Regions from separate parts of the Clostridium sp. CM038 genome, predicted to be linked through region 1. Evidence: a T-box and tRNA genes for the amino acid it is inferred to sense, from the RefSeq annotation. Region 1 holds a T-box; the other regions hold tRNA genes.
What was found. The T-box of region 1 lies ahead of asnS (asparagine--tRNA ligase). A T-box ahead of a tRNA ligase gene usually reads a tRNA of that ligase, here a tRNA-Asn.
Positions count from the first base shown of each region.

Region 2: it encodes a tRNA-Asn, which carries the amino acid that the T-box ahead of asnS (asparagine--tRNA ligase) is inferred to sense. The anticodon was not compared.
Region 3: it encodes a tRNA-Asn, which carries the amino acid that the T-box ahead of asnS (asparagine--tRNA ligase) is inferred to sense. The anticodon was not compared.

Region 1 covers NZ_CM143651.1:654,805-660,452, reverse strand. The annotation lists gene ACWJKS_RS03025 (hypothetical protein) at 1-175, shown strand, start outside; gene asnS (asparagine--tRNA ligase) at 482-1,873, opposite strand; T-box leader at 1,940-2,215, opposite strand; gene ACWJKS_RS03015 (hypothetical protein) at 2,404-2,637, opposite strand; gene ACWJKS_RS03010 (YitT family protein) at 2,722-3,585, opposite strand; gene ACWJKS_RS03005 (MBL fold metallo-hydrolase) at 3,826-4,575, opposite strand; gene ACWJKS_RS03000 (VOC family protein) at 4,780-5,148, shown strand; gene clpA (ATP-dependent Clp protease ATP-binding subunit ClpA) at 5,209-5,648, opposite strand, start outside.
Region 2 covers NZ_CM143651.1:3,785,458-3,791,105, forward strand. The annotation lists gene murD (UDP-N-acetylmuramoyl-L-alanine--D-glutamate ligase) at 1-746, opposite strand, end outside; gene ACWJKS_RS17430 (glycine--tRNA ligase) at 927-2,318, opposite strand; T-box leader at 2,506-2,671, opposite strand; tRNA gene ACWJKS_RS17435 (tRNA-Asn) at 2,722-2,796, opposite strand; gene lysS (lysine--tRNA ligase) at 2,955-4,484, opposite strand; gene greA (transcription elongation factor GreA) at 4,638-5,120, opposite strand; gene ACWJKS_RS17450 (Rossmann-fold NAD(P)-binding domain-containing protein) at 5,395-5,648, opposite strand, start outside.
Region 3 covers NZ_CM143651.1:3,770,355-3,776,002, forward strand. The annotation lists gene ACWJKS_RS17350 (hypothetical protein) at 1-75, opposite strand, end outside; gene fusA (elongation factor G) at 356-2,434, opposite strand; tRNA gene ACWJKS_RS17360 (tRNA-Asn) at 2,712-2,786, opposite strand; rRNA gene rrf (5S ribosomal RNA) at 2,792-2,908, opposite strand; rRNA gene ACWJKS_RS17370 (23S ribosomal RNA) at 2,998-5,648, opposite strand, start outside.

The DNA of each region.
Region 1 (5,648 bases):
TACAGAAAACTGGGCAATTAAATCTATTAAAAATTTGAAGAAATACATTCCACAACTGCGGGAAAAACAATTTGAAGGATATAAGCATGGTGAATTGATTATTATACATTCAGAACTATTCATAGCAGAATTGGAAGCAGTATTGCTAACTGATTTGGTAGGAAAAATCTCATAAAAAAAACACCATTATGAACATAATTTTTACTAAATAGCGAAAAATAAAAATAAGCAGAATGTTAGTTAAACCTTCTGCTTATTCTATTATTAAAATACATGCTATTTGATGTGCTAATTACTACATATGCACCTCAAAACCGAACCCGTTGTTCTACACATAGTGAGCTACTTTTAAATATTGTAATTTACTATTAAATCATCTCCTGCGTAGCCGCAACAGCTTCGCAGAAGATGCATTGACGACTTTAGAAGGAGATTTATACTTCCACTTATACAAATGGGAGACTTTCCTTCTGAAATGTCGTTAAAATTCAGCAGACCCAGTTGTTCTTGGGAATGGGATAACGTCTCTTATGTTGCTCATACCTGTAATATACATAATAGCTCTTTCAAACCCTAGTCCAAATCCAGCATGCTTAGTTCCGCCGTATTTTCTTAACTCTAAATACCACCAGTAATCTTCTTTATTAAGACCACATTCTTCCATCCTAGCCTCTAAAATATCTTGTCTTTCTTCTCTTTGGCTTCCACCGATAATTTCTCCTATTCCCGGTACAAGTAAGTCCATTGCTGCAACTGTCTTATTATCGTCATTTATTCTCATATAAAAAGATTTTATTTCCTTTGGATAATCCGTTACAAATAATGGTTTTTTAAACACTTCTTCTGTTAAATATCTTTCATGCTCAGTTTGAAGATCACAGCCCCAAGTTACCGGGTACTGGAATTCATTTCCTGATTTTTGTAGAATATCCACAGCCTCAGTATATGTTATCTGGCCAAACTCTGCGTTTACAACACCATTTAATCTTTCAATTAAACCTTTATCTACAAAACTATTGAAAAACTCCATCTCTTCTGGAGCGTTTTCCATAACATATTTTATTATATATTTCATCATGTCTTCTGCGAGTTTCATATCATCTTTTAAATCCGCAAATGCTATTTCAGGCTCTATCATCCAGAACTCAGCTGCATGTCTTCCTGTATTAGAATTTTCTGCTCTAAATGTTGGCCCAAAAGTATAAACATTTCTAAACGCTAAAGCAAAAGCCTCTGCTGCTAACTGTCCACTTACAGTTAAGCTAGTTTCTTTACCAAAAAAGTCTTGCGCGTAATCAACTTTTTTATCTTCGCCTAGCGGAACATTGCTAAAATCAAGGGTAGATATTCTAAACATTTCACCCGCACCTTCGCAATCACTACCAGTTATTATTGGTGTATGGGTATATACAAATCCTCTCTTTTGAAAAAACTCATGTATAGCAAAAGCAGTTAATGAACGCACCCTGAACACTGCTGAGAAAGCATTACTTCTTGGCCTTAAGTGTGCAATAGTTCTTAAATACTCAAAAGAATGTCTTTTCTTTTGCAATGGATAATCGGTATTTGACATCCCTTCTAAAACTATTTTAGTAGCTTTAATCTCAAATGGTTGCTTAGCTTCTGGCGTTACAACAAGTTTCCCTTCTATAGTCAAAGATGAACTTATAGGTAATTTAGCTATTTCAGCAAAATTTTCTAAGCCTTCCTCAAAAACTACCTGAATATTTTTGAAGAAGCTTCCATCATTAACTTCTATAAACCCGAACGCTTTAGAAGATCTTAAAGTTCTTATCCATCCAGAGATAGATACTACTTGATCTGCATATTTTTCTTTTTCTCTATAAATTTGTTTTACTAACAATTTTTCCATAAAATTGCCCTCCTTATAATTTTATATTTACCTTAATAATAAAAAAAGCCTTCCATCCCTTAATAATAAAGGGACGAAAGGCTATAATTTCGCTATGCCACCCAGTTTTGTCATATAATATGACCAATCTAATCAGTACATAATTATATATTCGTTGATACGAGTTATACAATTGATACTGCCCAACAGTTAACGGATTGGAGCCGTCTAAGCCTACTACCTTAAAGATTTCGGTTAGAAACTCTGAGATGTTCTTCGATATAAACTTCGTATTGGTCTTTCACCATCACCAACTCGCTATTACTACCCCTTTATATCTACTCTTCTCTTCACAGTCTTTATATTTAAATATTAGTATATGTTTTAATTATTTTTATATTCAATTAAAATTATAATATTTTTAATAATAAATGTCAAATATTTTTATAATAAAAATAGATGCCTAAAATAATTTTTCAATCATTTTAGGCATCCCTTAAGTTTTTCTCTTAATTATATATATTATAATTCTTTTAAACAAGTATATCTATTTAATCAAATTCTTCATCTTCATTTTCATCTTCAACTATCTCACCAATAACTTCATCTCTCTTTGCCGTTTCTCCAGTAGCCTTATTTTCAAGAACAATGTTACATTTCACACATCCATCTTCTTCATTAATGAAAGTTTTTGCTACAACATCATCTTTTTCTAAAGATACACCCTGCGTAAGTTTCTCTGGGTGGTCAAATATAATAGGTTTACTATTTAATCTATCATCCATGTATAATCACTTCCTTTCTAAATTTAGTCTTTACATGAAGACTTCAAAATATACTTTGAAAATGTTGCCTATTATACTTGTATTTTATTTTGTAAATCCTTCTCCCGATACTTCTCTTACATCTGCAACAGTAATAAATGCGTTGGCATCAATTAATTTAACCATTTTTTGAAGAGGTACTATTTCATTTTTGCCAACTACTATATATAGCACCTGTTTAGGTCCATTTGTATACATTCCAGTAGCATTTATTCCTGTTACACCTCTCTTTAAATCCTTCATTAATATTTCCGCTATTTCCTTAGAACTATTTGAAATAATAAATACCGCTTTAGAATAATTTATTCCTTCAAGTATACCATCTATAACCTTACTAACTATATAAGTAGATATTAGTGCATACATAGCTTTTTGAACACCAAATACAAAAGCACCTGTTAGTATTATAATCGAATCAATAGCTAATATAATTTTAGCTATTGGCATATTTTTTAAATAAACCTTTATGATGTTTGCAGCTAAATCAGTTCCTCCAGTACTAGCTGATGCTCTTAATACAAACCCTAAGCCTATACCAACAAATACTCCACCAAATATACTAACCAACAAAATATCGACCTGTGGCATCGGTATAAAGCTTGTATAAAACAACGCGAAAGATAGATATGCCGCAGCAAACATGGATTTACCGACAAATTTTTTCCCCTTAAGTTTTCTAGCAATGATAAGCAATGGTATATTTATCACAATATTGGTAAACCATAGAGGCACTCCTATTCCGTAATGCTTTTCTGCAATATATTGAATGACAATGGCAATACCTGCTACTCCACCTGTTACCAATTTAAATTTTGCCAAAAACATATTTATGCCTGCTGCGAGTATTGTAGTCCCTATAATAATGTAAATATAATTTAAAACGTTCTCATTTTTAGTTTCTGTTCTCATTTAATCTATCCTACTTTCTACTTACTGCTTTATAATAATAAAGTTATCACAATTATAAAATTATGTAAATAGAAATTATAGTTTTTAATTATTTTATAAGTTTTGCATCATAAATCCACCTAAATATAAAAAGCATCACATGTAATATTAATTTAGGGGGACTAAAAAATACTGCATGTGATGCTTTTTTATTTGGTTATTTAAATTATAGACATAAATAACTATTTCTATCCATATATATTAAAAATATTTTTTATATATTATCTCTTGCCTAGGATGATTTATTTCAACTGCTTTTATGTTAATTTTTCTCATTATACTAGCAAATTCTTTAGTAATAGCTACTTCATCTCCGAAATGCATAGGTATAAGTAGTTTAGGCCTAATTTCTTTTGCAAAATATTCTCCGCCTATATAATAAAACTCTTGAAGTCTTGGATCTACAGGAAAAAAAGCTATGTCGATAGATTTTTCTTCTTTTAATTTCTCTATGTGAGTTTTAAATGAAGCCTCTGCTTCAGATCGCTCCTCTGAACTGTCCTCTTTCCAGTGCCACCAATTAAGATCTCCAGCATGAAAAATAGTTACCCCATCAACTTTTACTAAAAAAGATATTCCAATATCAGTTGAACCATAAGCTTTTACATAAACGTCTTTAAATAATTTTTCTTCACCTTCCTTTATAAATCTATAATTCGATTTATTTTTATCTATTTTTATATCACTACTAAGTATATATTGTATATCACTATTATAATTTTCCCAATCCAAAATACAAGAATTAAAATGATCCTCGTGACTATGTGATGAAAACACATAAACATTTTTCATGTCTTTAATATTTTCAGCTGATAACAATGCTGTCTGCTTATGGGCTTTATCATTTATTACAGGTTCTTTATAGTAATCAAATATTAAAAAATGATTTTTAGTTTTAATGGCAAACCCACTATGGTATATATAGTATATTTTTGTTTCTATTTCTTTCATATATTTTCACTCCTTCATAATTCTGTGATAGTAAACTCATATCATACATTCTATGCAAATATAAATATATTTTAAATCAGATATTTTTATTTTTAAACTTCTATGAATAAAATTTAAGTAAGCATATAATGATTCTATGGCATATGTGATATATTAATCAGTGTAGCGTGTGCTACACGATATATAAAAAGGTGGTTATATTAAATGAAGTTTTCTTTCGATCATAATAATATAAATGTATTGGATTTAGAAAAAAGCGTGGAATTTTATAAAAATGCTTTAGGATTTATAGAAACTAGGCGATTTCATCCATCAGATGGTAGTTTTACTCTTGTATTTTTAGGTGATGAAACAACTAATCATAAGTTAGAACTTACTTGTCTTAAGGACAGAACGCAATCATACAATTTAGGTGAAAATGAATTCCACCTTGCTGTAGTTACAGACGATTTTGATGAAGCCTACTCATACCATAAAAAAATGGGTTGTATTTGCTATGAAAATAAATCTATGGGAATATATTTCATTATAGATCCAGATGGTTACTGGACAGAGGTTATTCCTAGAAAATAGAAATAATAATATAAATTTAAATAGAAAGATGTTGCTATTTTTATTAGCAACATCTTTTTTTTAATTTCCTTTAATAATTGTAAGTTTACCATCCACAATATCAACTATTGCACTACCGCCTGTGCAAAGGTCTCCAAACAGCACTTCATCTACAAAATAAGCCTTTATTTCTTTTTGGACCACTCTATTGATTTCTCTCGCGCCATAATCCTCGGAAAAACCCTTTTTACTTAACCAATCATATAAATTATCTGTAACCTTTAATTTTATATTTTTAGTTAAAAGTTTTTCTTCAAACTGTTTCATTGCCTTCTTAGCTATTTGAAGAGCCATAGCTTCATCAATTTTATTAAATACAATTATGTTATCCAATCTATTCCTAAATTCGGGTGAGAATACTCGCTCCACTTCTTTAGTAATTACTTGCCCAGACTCCATTTTGTCTCCAAACCCAATTATATGTTTGCTAGCCTCTCTCGCTCCTGCATTAGAAGTCATTA
Region 2 (5,648 bases), 1.0 Mb from region 1:
ACACTAAAATACTTAACTTTTCCCTTAACCTCTTTTCTTAATTCATAAGTTAACGCGTTATCCTTATTTAATACAATCAGATCACCGTCACGTTGATATTTAAACACATTTTTCTTTGCATTTATATATTCCTCCATATCCTTATGAATATCTAGATGATTCACACTCAGATTTGTTACTACTGCTACATCCGTAGAAACCGTCATAGTCATAAGCTGAAAGCTCGACAATTCCAATACTACTTTATCCTCTTTGGTTATTTCTTCAATATTTGCGAACAGTGGTGTACCAATATTGCCTCCAACCCAAGTTTTATATCCTTCTTTTTTTAATATATTATATATTATTGTAGTTGTAGTTGTTTTTCCATCACTACCAGTTACGCCGTAAGTTTTAGCCGGGCAATATTTTATGAACTCTTCCATTTCGGAAGTTATATATGTTCCTTCTTTTTTTGCTTTCAAAAGAGCAGGGTTATCTACTCTCATAGATGGTGTTTTAAAAATAACATCAAACCCCGTTAGATCATCTAAGTAATCTTCCCCTAATACCAGCTTCACGCCCTCTTCTTCGAAATCTATTGCTACCTGTCCCAGTAAACTATAAGTTTTTTTATCAAAAGCTGTAACAACTGCCTTAAGCTTCACTAGAAAATGTATTAAAGGAATATTGCTAACTCCTATACCTACAACTCCAACTTTTTTTCCTTTTATAAATTCCTTAAATTCATTGAAATCCTTTTTCATATAACCCTCCATGTAATCTCCATATACTTTATATTATATTATTTATTTTACAAATTTATTTTATAATTTTTTAGATTTATTCTATAAAAAAACAACGCATAGTATAACCACAGCCTACTCAAGCCTCATTATATACTACACGCCATTCTCTAAACCAAACTAACTATTCCAATTTAAAATTTAAAATTGTAGTTTTCCTTCTATAAACTTTTCTAAATCATCTATACTTACCCTTATTTGATCCATTGTGTCTCTGTCTCTAATTGTTACAGTATTATCTTCTAACGTATCAAAATCTACGGTTATGCAGTATGGAGTTCCTATTTCGTCTTCTCTTCTATACCTTTTTCCTATACTTCCGGTTTCATCGTAGTCTACGTTAAATTTTTTACCTAGCATAGCAAAAACTTCGAGCGATTTCTCTGATAATTTTTTACTTAAAGGTAGAATAGCCGCCTTAAATGGTGCAAGTGCTGGATGTAAATGAAGCACTGTTCTTACGTCTCCGCCTTCAAGTTCTTCTTCATCATATGCATTAACTAAGAATGCAAGAACAACTCTATCTGCACCCAGAGAAGGTTCTATACAATATGGTACATATTTTTCATTAGTAATAGGATCTAGATAACTTAAATCATTCCCTGAATGTTCCATATGCTTCTTTAAGTCATAATCAGTTCTATCGGCAACGCCCCATAATTCTCCCCATCCAAAAGGGAACAAGAATTCTATGTCACAAGTAGCATTACTATAGAAAGATAATTCCTCTTCTCCATGGTCTCTAAATCTTAAATTTTCCTTTTCCATTCCCAAATTATATAAGAAATTAGCACAATACTCTTTCCAATATGCAAACCATTCTAAATCTGTACCTGGTTTACAGAAAAATTCCAATTCCATTTGCTCAAATTCCCTAGTTCTAAAAATAAAGTTCCCTGGTGTTATTTCATTTCTGAAAGCCTTTCCTACTTGGCCTATTCCAAATGGAACTTTTTTTCTTGAAGCTCTTTGAACATTTTTAAAGTTTACAAAGATACCCTGAGCCGTTTCTGGTCTTAAATATATCTCTGATTTTCCATCTTCTGTTATCCCCTGGGAAGTCTTAAACATTAAATTAAATTTTCTAATATCAGTAAAGTCTTTCTTTCCACATTTAGGACATACTATTTCATTTTTTGCTATATATTCTTTTAACTCTTCATTTGAGCATCCATCAGCACTAGCTACTTCTACTCCCTGATTCGTCATATGGTCTTCCACTAACTTATCCGCTCTAAATCTAGCTTTGCAATCTTTGCAATCCATTAGTGGATCTGAAAATCCTCCAACGTGACCCGTCGCAACCCATACTTCTGGGTTCATAAGTATAGCGCAGTCAACACCTACATTATATGGACTTTCTTGAACAAATTTTTTCCACCAAGCTTTTTTAACATTGTTTTTAAATTCAACTCCCAGAGGACCATAATCCCACGAATTAGCGAGCCCTCCATATATATCGGATCCCGGGAATACGAACCCTCTGTTTTTGCATAACGCAACTATTTTATCCATACTTTTTTCAAATGTCATATTAATCCCTCCTATTTTTTTATAATCTAATGATATCTCGTTTTATATACTTCTCAATGGTCATTACAAATATATTAATATTACATCTTGTATTCTTTCCTATTTGCCCTAAATATAACCAATTCAATCCATCACACCCGCATAAAGGCATGCTCTTTTATTTTACGTACAAAAAAAAGACTATACCCCAAGGGACGAAAATTATTTCCGCGGTTCCACCCTTATTGGCACATGCCCTACTTTAAGTTCTATACACTCAAAAGTTCCTTTCACAATAATACTTTGATTGTTTACACCAGCCACAACCTCTCTTATGAAGTACTACTACTACTCTTCTTTATCACAGTGAATTATTTTATTATACATTAGATTTCTTATAATATTGAGTTCCAAAAATAAAAAATGGCTCCGCGAAAAGGATTTGAACCTTCAACCTATCGGTTAACAGCCGAGTGCTCCACCGTTGAGCTATCGCGGATTATTATTGCTTACAACAACATTATAACATATACTATTAAAAATTCAATAGTTTTTTATTTTTTATTTAAATTTCATGATTTTAAGCACTGATGATTACGCTTAAGAAGTAAAAAGGATATTTTAGATTAACTAAAATACCCCTTTGATTTTTTTAAACTACTGGATTGGTTTCATTGTAGGGAATAGGATAACATCTCTTATTGAATAAGAATCCGTTAAGAACATTACCATTCTATCAATTCCTATACCCAGTCCTCCTGTTGGTGGCATTCCTGTTTCTAATGCGCTCATAAATTCTTCATCTATTAAATAAGCCTCATCATCACCCAGTTCTCTTTCTTTTGCTTGTTGCATAAATCTCTCTCTCTGAACTACTGGATCATTTAACTCTGAGTATGCATTACACACTTCTCTTCCAAACACAAAGCCTTCAAATCTCTCTGTAAACTCTTCATTCCCTCTCTTCTTCTTTGTAAGAGGTGATATTTCTACAGGGTAATCACATAAGAATGTTGGTTGAATTAGTTTCTCTTCCACATATACTTCAAATAATTCATTTAATATATCTGCTTTTGAGCAATTTTCTAATTCTTTTTTAAATTGTAAATGCTTTTCTTTAGCTATAACCCTAGCTTCTTCATTAGTAGCTATTTTATCAAAGTCCACCCCTGAATATTCTCTTACTGCATCTACCATAGTAATTCTTCTCCATGGTGGTGTAAAATCTATCTCAGTTCCTTGATAATTTACTTTCATAGTTCCATGAACCTTTTCACAAACGTAAGCTATCATATTTTCCGTAATTTCCATCATATCATTATAATCTGCATAAGCTTCATATAATTCTATCATTGTAAACTCTGGATTATGTCTTATATCTGTTCCTTCGTTTCTAAAGTTTTTACCCATGTCATATACCTTTTCAAAACCAGCAACAATAAGTCTTTTTAAATATAGCTCTGTTGCAATTCTAAGATACATCTCAATATCAAGCGCATTATGATGAGTACTAAATGGTCTTGCTGCGGCTCCTCCTGCTACTGTGGATAAAATCGGAGTTTCAACTTCTAAAAATCCTTTGTTATCTAAGTATTCTCGGATATATTTAATTATTGATATTCTCTTCATAAACGTATCTCTTACTTGTGGGTTCATTATTATATCTACTTCTCTTTGTCTAAATCTTAAATCAGGATCTTTTAATCCGTGCCATTTTTCTGGAAGTGGTTTTAGAGCCTTCGCTACAAGCTGAAAATCTACTATATGTAGTGATATCTCACCAGTTTTTGTAACAAAAGGTGTACCAGTTATGCTTACAAAATCTCCTATGTCAAAACTTTTATATTCTTTTAATTTTTCTTCGCCTACATCATCTATTTTTATGTATAGTTGTATTTTACCATATCTATCATGAATATCAGAAAAACCTGCCTTACCATGAACTCTTTTAGACATGAGTCTACCTGCTACAATAACCTGAGCGCCTTCTAATTTCTCAAAATTTTCTTTAACTTCTTGTGATGTATGAGTTCTTTCAACTTTGTACACATCAAATGGATCTTTGCCTTCTTCTTTTAAAGCAGATAATTTTCGTCGTCTTATGGTTACCTGTTCATTATATTTAGATTCAAGTTCATGCAAGTTTTTCTCTTCGCTTTTTTCTTCATTGTTTTTTTCGTTCGACATTAATATCCCTCCTGTTTTTCCCAGGTCAGAAAATAATTACTAATCATTTATTCTGCCATATTTCTTCTATGTATATATTTCTTTAGGGCACCTACCAATTATAAATTGTTAAGTACCCCTATGTTCTATAAAAATTAAATAATTTTTAAACAATTACCCACGTCGCACTTCCAATACTTCATACCTACCAACACCATCTGGAACTGCAACTTCTATAATTGCTCCTGATTTCTTACCAACGAGTGCACATCCAACTGGTGATTCATTCGATATTTTATTTATCATTGGATCTGCTTCTGCTGAACCCACTATATAAAATTCAACTTCTTCATCAAACTCATAATCCTTAACCTTAACTATAGATCCTATACTTACTACATCTATTTCAATATCGTTTTCATCTATAACACTTGCATTTCTAAGCATATTTTCCAATTGTATTATTCTACCTTCAACAAATGCTTGTTCATTTTTAGCTTCATCGTACTCTGAGTTTTCGGTTAAGTCCCCATACCCAAGTGCTACCTTTATTTTTTCAGTAATATCTTTTCTCTTGACAGTCTTAAGAAATTCTAATTCTCCCTCTAATTTCGTAATTCCCTCATAGGTCATTACATATTGTTTTGGTACGCTCATTTATTTCTCCCCTTTTTAATTTTTATTAAATAAATTAGTAAACATCCATAAAATTCACTATCAACTAACAATACCCTAGCATATTACACCCCAACTACAATACTGTTTTCCTCGAAATATAGCAATTTCATATAATTTATATAATATAAGACTATTAGTTCAAATTGATAAATTATCGATTCTAAGATTTATTCTTAGAATAACAATACATGTAACCATTTAGCCATTATAAATCAGAGCGTTACTATTGTCAATATGTTACGAACAAAATAGTCTAATATATTACATTATTGTTGAATTTTATTTTTTTAAGATATATACCATTATACTTAAGAGCTTTTTCAATGTCACTTTCTTGCATTTGACATAATATCGATCCTAAAAGTTCGATAGAAAAATCTCCTTTAAAAGTTTTCCAAGGCACATTATAACTTACATCATTTACAGCTATAATATTTTTTGGCGTGCTTATACTATTATCTAAGAACCAGACTAATTTCCCATCACCGAATTCATAGTCTTTAGATG
Region 3 (5,648 bases), 1.0 Mb from region 1:
GCCCATATAATCATGAATGCTGCTGTAATCACTTAAGTTAATTTCTCCAGGAATGTCTAATTTATATTCAGACATTTAATTCTCCCCTCTTTACTATATTTCACATTAGGTTTTGTAATTTTGAGCAAAATATGCGCATTTATTATAATTTACTTTTATTCTTTTTCTATACCTAAAAATTCATAATTAAATCATCTCCTGCGGAGCTGCACAGCTTCGAAGAAGATGAATTGACGACTTCAGGAGGAGATTTATACCCTCACTTATATGAGTTGGGAGACTTTCCTTCTGAAATGTCGTTAAAACAAAGAAATAAAACCGTAGCTACCTATGGTTTTATTTCTTTATTTTATTTCTATTCCAGGTTCTTGCTAGCTTCAATTATTTTATCAATTCCATCCTGAGGCACTTCTTCATATCTTTCAAACTTGACTCTAAAATTTGCCCTAGCACCAGTCATTGAGCGTAAATCTGTTGCATAATCAAATAATTCTGATTGAGGTACTTCTCCTATGACTTTCTGACCTCTTTCAACAGACTCCATCCCCAAAATTCTACCTCTTTTCTTGCTTATATCCGTAATAATATCGCCCATATAGTCCTCTGGACATGTGACCTCCACATGCATAATTGGTTCTAATAAAACAGGATCTGATTCCTTAATGCCCTTCTTGTAAGCTAACGACGCTGCCATTTTAAATGCCATTTCAGAAGAATCTACAGCATGATACGAACCATCATGTAACGTTGTTTTAAGTCTTATAACTGGGAATCCTCCAAGTACACCATGCCTAATGCATTCCCTTAACCCTTTTTCAACAGCAGGTATATACTGCCTTGGAACTGTTCCACCAACCACCGCATCAATAAATTCTAAATCATCTGCACCGTCTATTCTAGGCTCAAATTTAATCTTTACATCACCATACTGGCCATGTCCTCCGGATTGCTTTTTATGTTTTCCTTGGACATCAGAAGTTCTTTTAATTGTTTCTCTATAAGCAATCTTTGGAATTTCTAATGATACTTCAACTCCAAATTTATTTTTCAATTTACTAACTATAACCTGCAAGTGGGTAGATCCTAATCCTGAGATTATAGTTTGTGCATTTTCTGCGCTCCTAGATATTGAGAATGTAGGATCTTCTTCTAACAATTTTGTTAATCCATTAGATATTTTATCTTCATCACCTTTAGCTTTAGTTACAATAGCTCTTGAAAAAACTGGTTGTGGGAACTCCATAGTATCAAACATTATTAGTTTCGCTCTATCACAGAGAGTATCTCCAGTAGTCGTGCATTGAAGTTTTGCAACTGCACCTATATCCCCTGCCGCAATTTCTCGAGTTTGAAATTGTTGTTTTCCTTTTAAAAAATACATAGCACCTATTTTTTCTTCTTTATTTTTATTAGTATTATATACTATTGTGTCACTTTTAGCTTTTCCAGTAATAACACGGAACATAGATAATTTACCTACAAAAGGATCTGCAATAGTTTTAAATACTAATGCTGAGAATGGACCCATATCATCAATTTTGACTTGCGTATATTTATTGTTTTTCATACCTTTTGCAATGTACATAGTTGTTTCAATTGGAGAAGGGAAGCATTCAACCATATCTTCTAGCAACGTATTCATTCCTATACCAAGTAAAGCAGATCCACACATTATAGGTGTAATTTCTCCCATAGAAGCTCCTTTTATAAGACCTTGATATATTTCTTTTTCACTTATAGAACCCTCATTGAAATATTTTTCTAATAGAACTTCATCTGTTTCAGCAACTGCTTCCATAACCATCTGTTTACACTCATCCACTTTATCTATTAATTCTTCTGGAATATCACTATCTTCCATCCCGTGTGTTTTAGGATTAAATATTTGAGCCCTTCTAGATATGACATTTATTACGCCGCTAAAATTTTCTTCACTACCTATAGGATATTGAATTGGTACTGCGGATATTCCAAATGTTTCTTTTATCTGTTGCAAAGCAACTTGAAAATTACTATTTTCCCTATCTAGCTTATTAATAAAAAATGCTCTAGGTAGCTTATGATCATTGATATATTCCCAAGCCTTCTCAGTTCCAACTTCTACACCTGATACCCCACAAACAGTTATCATTGCCATATCTACAGCTCTTAGCCCCTCAATCATTTCTCCTTCATAATCAAAATATCCAGGCATATCTACTAAATTTAATTTTATATTTCCCCATTCACTTAAAGCCACTGATGTAGAAATAGACGTTTTTCTTTTCTTTTCTTCAATATCGTAATCACTAATTGTAGTACCATCATTAACTTTTCCGAATCTATCTATAGCTTTAGTGTAATATAATATTGATTCCATTAATGTGGTTTTTCCTGAACCACTATGTCCAACAATTCCTATATTTCTTAGATTTTTGCTTATATATTCTTTCATATACGATACCTCCTAGCTTTTCGTTAGATATATATTCATATATTCTACCTTTAAATAAAAAGCCTTTGTATATAGCTGAATTTTATAATTATTACTTTCTAAAAAAGATAAAAGTATCAATAAAATAAATTTATTGATACTTAATTATATATTTAAACTAAATATAAGTTATTACTAAAGCTCATATCTATTTTTTAAAATTTGTATATTATTTATTATAATTTTTCAAAAAATAAAAAAAAAGCTAATAATTAGCTTTGTATACTTTAAATAAAAATGGCTCCGCGAAAAGGATTTGAACCTTCAACCTATCGGTTAACAGCCGAGTGCTCCACCGTTGAGCTATCGCGGAACATTACCTAGCGACAACCTACTCTTCCACAAGGTCACCCCTGCAGTACCATCGGCGCATTGAAGCTTAACCTTCGTGTTCGGTATGGGAACGGGTGTTACCTTCATGCCATAATCACTAGATTGAGAAAATAAATATTCTCTCAAAATTGCACAGTGAACTAGTCTTCTCGCTTACGCTTGAAGTATCGCTTTATTTCTAATTATATATTTAGGTCAAGCCCTCGACTTATTAGTATTAGTCAGCTGAACATGTTACCATGCTTACACCTCTAACCTATCAACCTGGTGGTCTTCCAGGAGTCTTACTAACACCGCACTTACGTGCGAGTTATGGGAAATCTCATCTCAGGGTGGGCTTCACGCTTAGATGCTTTCAGCGTTTATCCCTTCCAAACATAGCTACCCAGCGATGCCACTGGCGTGACAACTGGTGCACCAGAGGTTTGTCCATCCCGGTCCTCTCGTACTAAGGACAGCTCCCTTCAAATTTCCTACGCCCGCGACGGATAGGGACCGAACTGTCTCACGACGTTCTGAACCCAGCTCGCGTGCCGCTTTAATGGGCGAACAGCCCAACCCTTGGGACCTACTTCAGCCCCAGGATGCGACGAGCCGACATCGAGGTGCCAAACCTCCCCGTCGATGTGGACTCTTGGGGGAGATCAGCCTGTTATCCCCGAGGTAGCTTTTATCCGTTGAGCGATGGCCCTCCCACGAGGTACCACCGGATCACTAAGCCCGACTTTCGTCCCTGCTCCACTTGTAAGTGTCGCAGTCAGGCTCCCTTCTGCCTTTGCACTCTTCGCGCGATTTCCAACCGCGCTGAGGGAACCTTTGGGCGCCTCCGTTACTTTTTTGGAGGCGACCGCCCCAGTCAAACTGCCCACCTAACAATGTCCTGTGACCAGATTCATGGCCTCCAGTTAGAACCTCAGTACTGTCAGGGTGGTATCCCAAGGATGACTCCACACAGGCTGACGCCCATGTTTCTCAGTCTCCCACCTATCCTGTACAGACAATACCGAAATTCAATGCTAAGCTACAGTAAAGCTCTACGGGGTCTTTCCGTCCAATCGCGGGTAGCAAGCATCTTCACTTGCACTACAATTTCGCCGGATGTGTTGTTGAGACAGTGCCCAAATCATTACGCCATTCGTGCGGGTCGGAACTTACCCGACAAGGAATTTCGCTACCTTAGGACCGTTATAGTTACGGCCGCCGTTTACTGGGGCTTAAGTTCATACCTTCGCTTGCGCTAAGTAATCCCCTTAACCTTCCAGCACCGGGCAGGCGTCAGCCCCTATACATCAGCTTTCGCTTTAGCAGAGACCTGTGTTTTTGCTAAACAGTTGCTTGGGCCTATTCTCTGCGACCTACTTACGTAGGCACCCCTTCTCCCGAAGTTACGGGGTCAATTTGCCGAGTTCCTTAACAACAATTCTTCCGATGGTCTTAGGATTCTCTCCTCACCTACCTGTGTCGGTTTGCGGTACGGGCACCAATATCCTCGATAGAGACTTTTCTTGGCAGCGTGGAATCAGATACTTCGGGAATAAATTCCCTTCCCCATCACATCTCAGCGTTAAGAGCAAACGGATTTGCCTGCTTGCTCCGCCTAAATGCTTAGACACACATCCAATAGTGTGCACATCTTATCCTCCTGCGTCATCCCATTTCTAATAACGTCCATTGGTGGTATCGGAATATCAACCGATTGTCCATCACCTACGCCTTTCGGCCTCGGCTTAGGTCCCGACTAACCCTGAGAGGACGAGCCTTCCTCAGGAAACCTTAGGTTTTCGACCGTTAAGATTCTCACTTAACTCTCGCTACTCATGCCAACATTCTCACTTCTGTACCGTCCACCACTCCTTACGGTATGACTTCAGCCAGTACAGAAAGCTCCTCTACCGCGTACACAATTGTGTACACCCATAGCTTCGGTGGTAAGTTTTAGCCCCGGACATCTTCGGCGCAGGATCTCTTGACTAGTGAGCTATTACGCACTCTTTAAATGAGTGGCTGCTTCTGAGCCAACATCCTAGTTGTCTTAGAAATCCCACATCCTTTTCCACTTAACTTACACTTTGGGACCTTAGCTGATGGTCTGGGCTGTTTCCCTTTTGACTACGGATCTTATCATTCGCAGTCTGACTGCCGAAATAAAAGTATATGGCATTCGGAGTTTGATAGGGTTCAGTAACTGTTGTCAGCCCCTAGCCCATTCAGTGCTCTACCTCCATTACTCAATTAATCGACGCTAGCCCTAAAGCTATTTCGAGGAGAACCAGCTATCTCCGAGTTCGATTGGAATTTCTCCGCTATCCACAGCTCATCCCATGGTTTTTCAACACCAACGTGGTTCGGACCTCCACGGAATTTTACTTCCGCTTCATCCTGGCCATGGATAGGTCACCCGGTTTCGGGTCTACGACATGCAACTATGCGCCCTATTCAGACTTGGTTTCCCTTCGGCTCCGTACCTTAAGTACTTAACCTTGCTACATATCGTAACTCGTTGGCTCGTTCTACAAAAAGCACGCCGTCACACATATAAAGTGCTTCGACCGGTTGTAGGCACACGGTTTCAGGTTCTATTTCACTCCCCTTCCGGGGTTCTTTTCACCTTTCCCTCACGGTACTTCTTCACTATCGGTCACTAGGTAGTATTTAGCCTTGGGAGGTGGTCCTCCCAGCTTCCCACAAGGTTTCACGTGTCTCGTGGTACTCTGGATTAGATCTGACTGTTTTTCCTTTTCATTTACAGGCCTATTACCTTCTGCGGAGCAGCTTTCCAGCTATCTTCAATTAAGGAATTGCAGTATTTATGATCTATCCTCAACCCCCAGATCAAAGACCT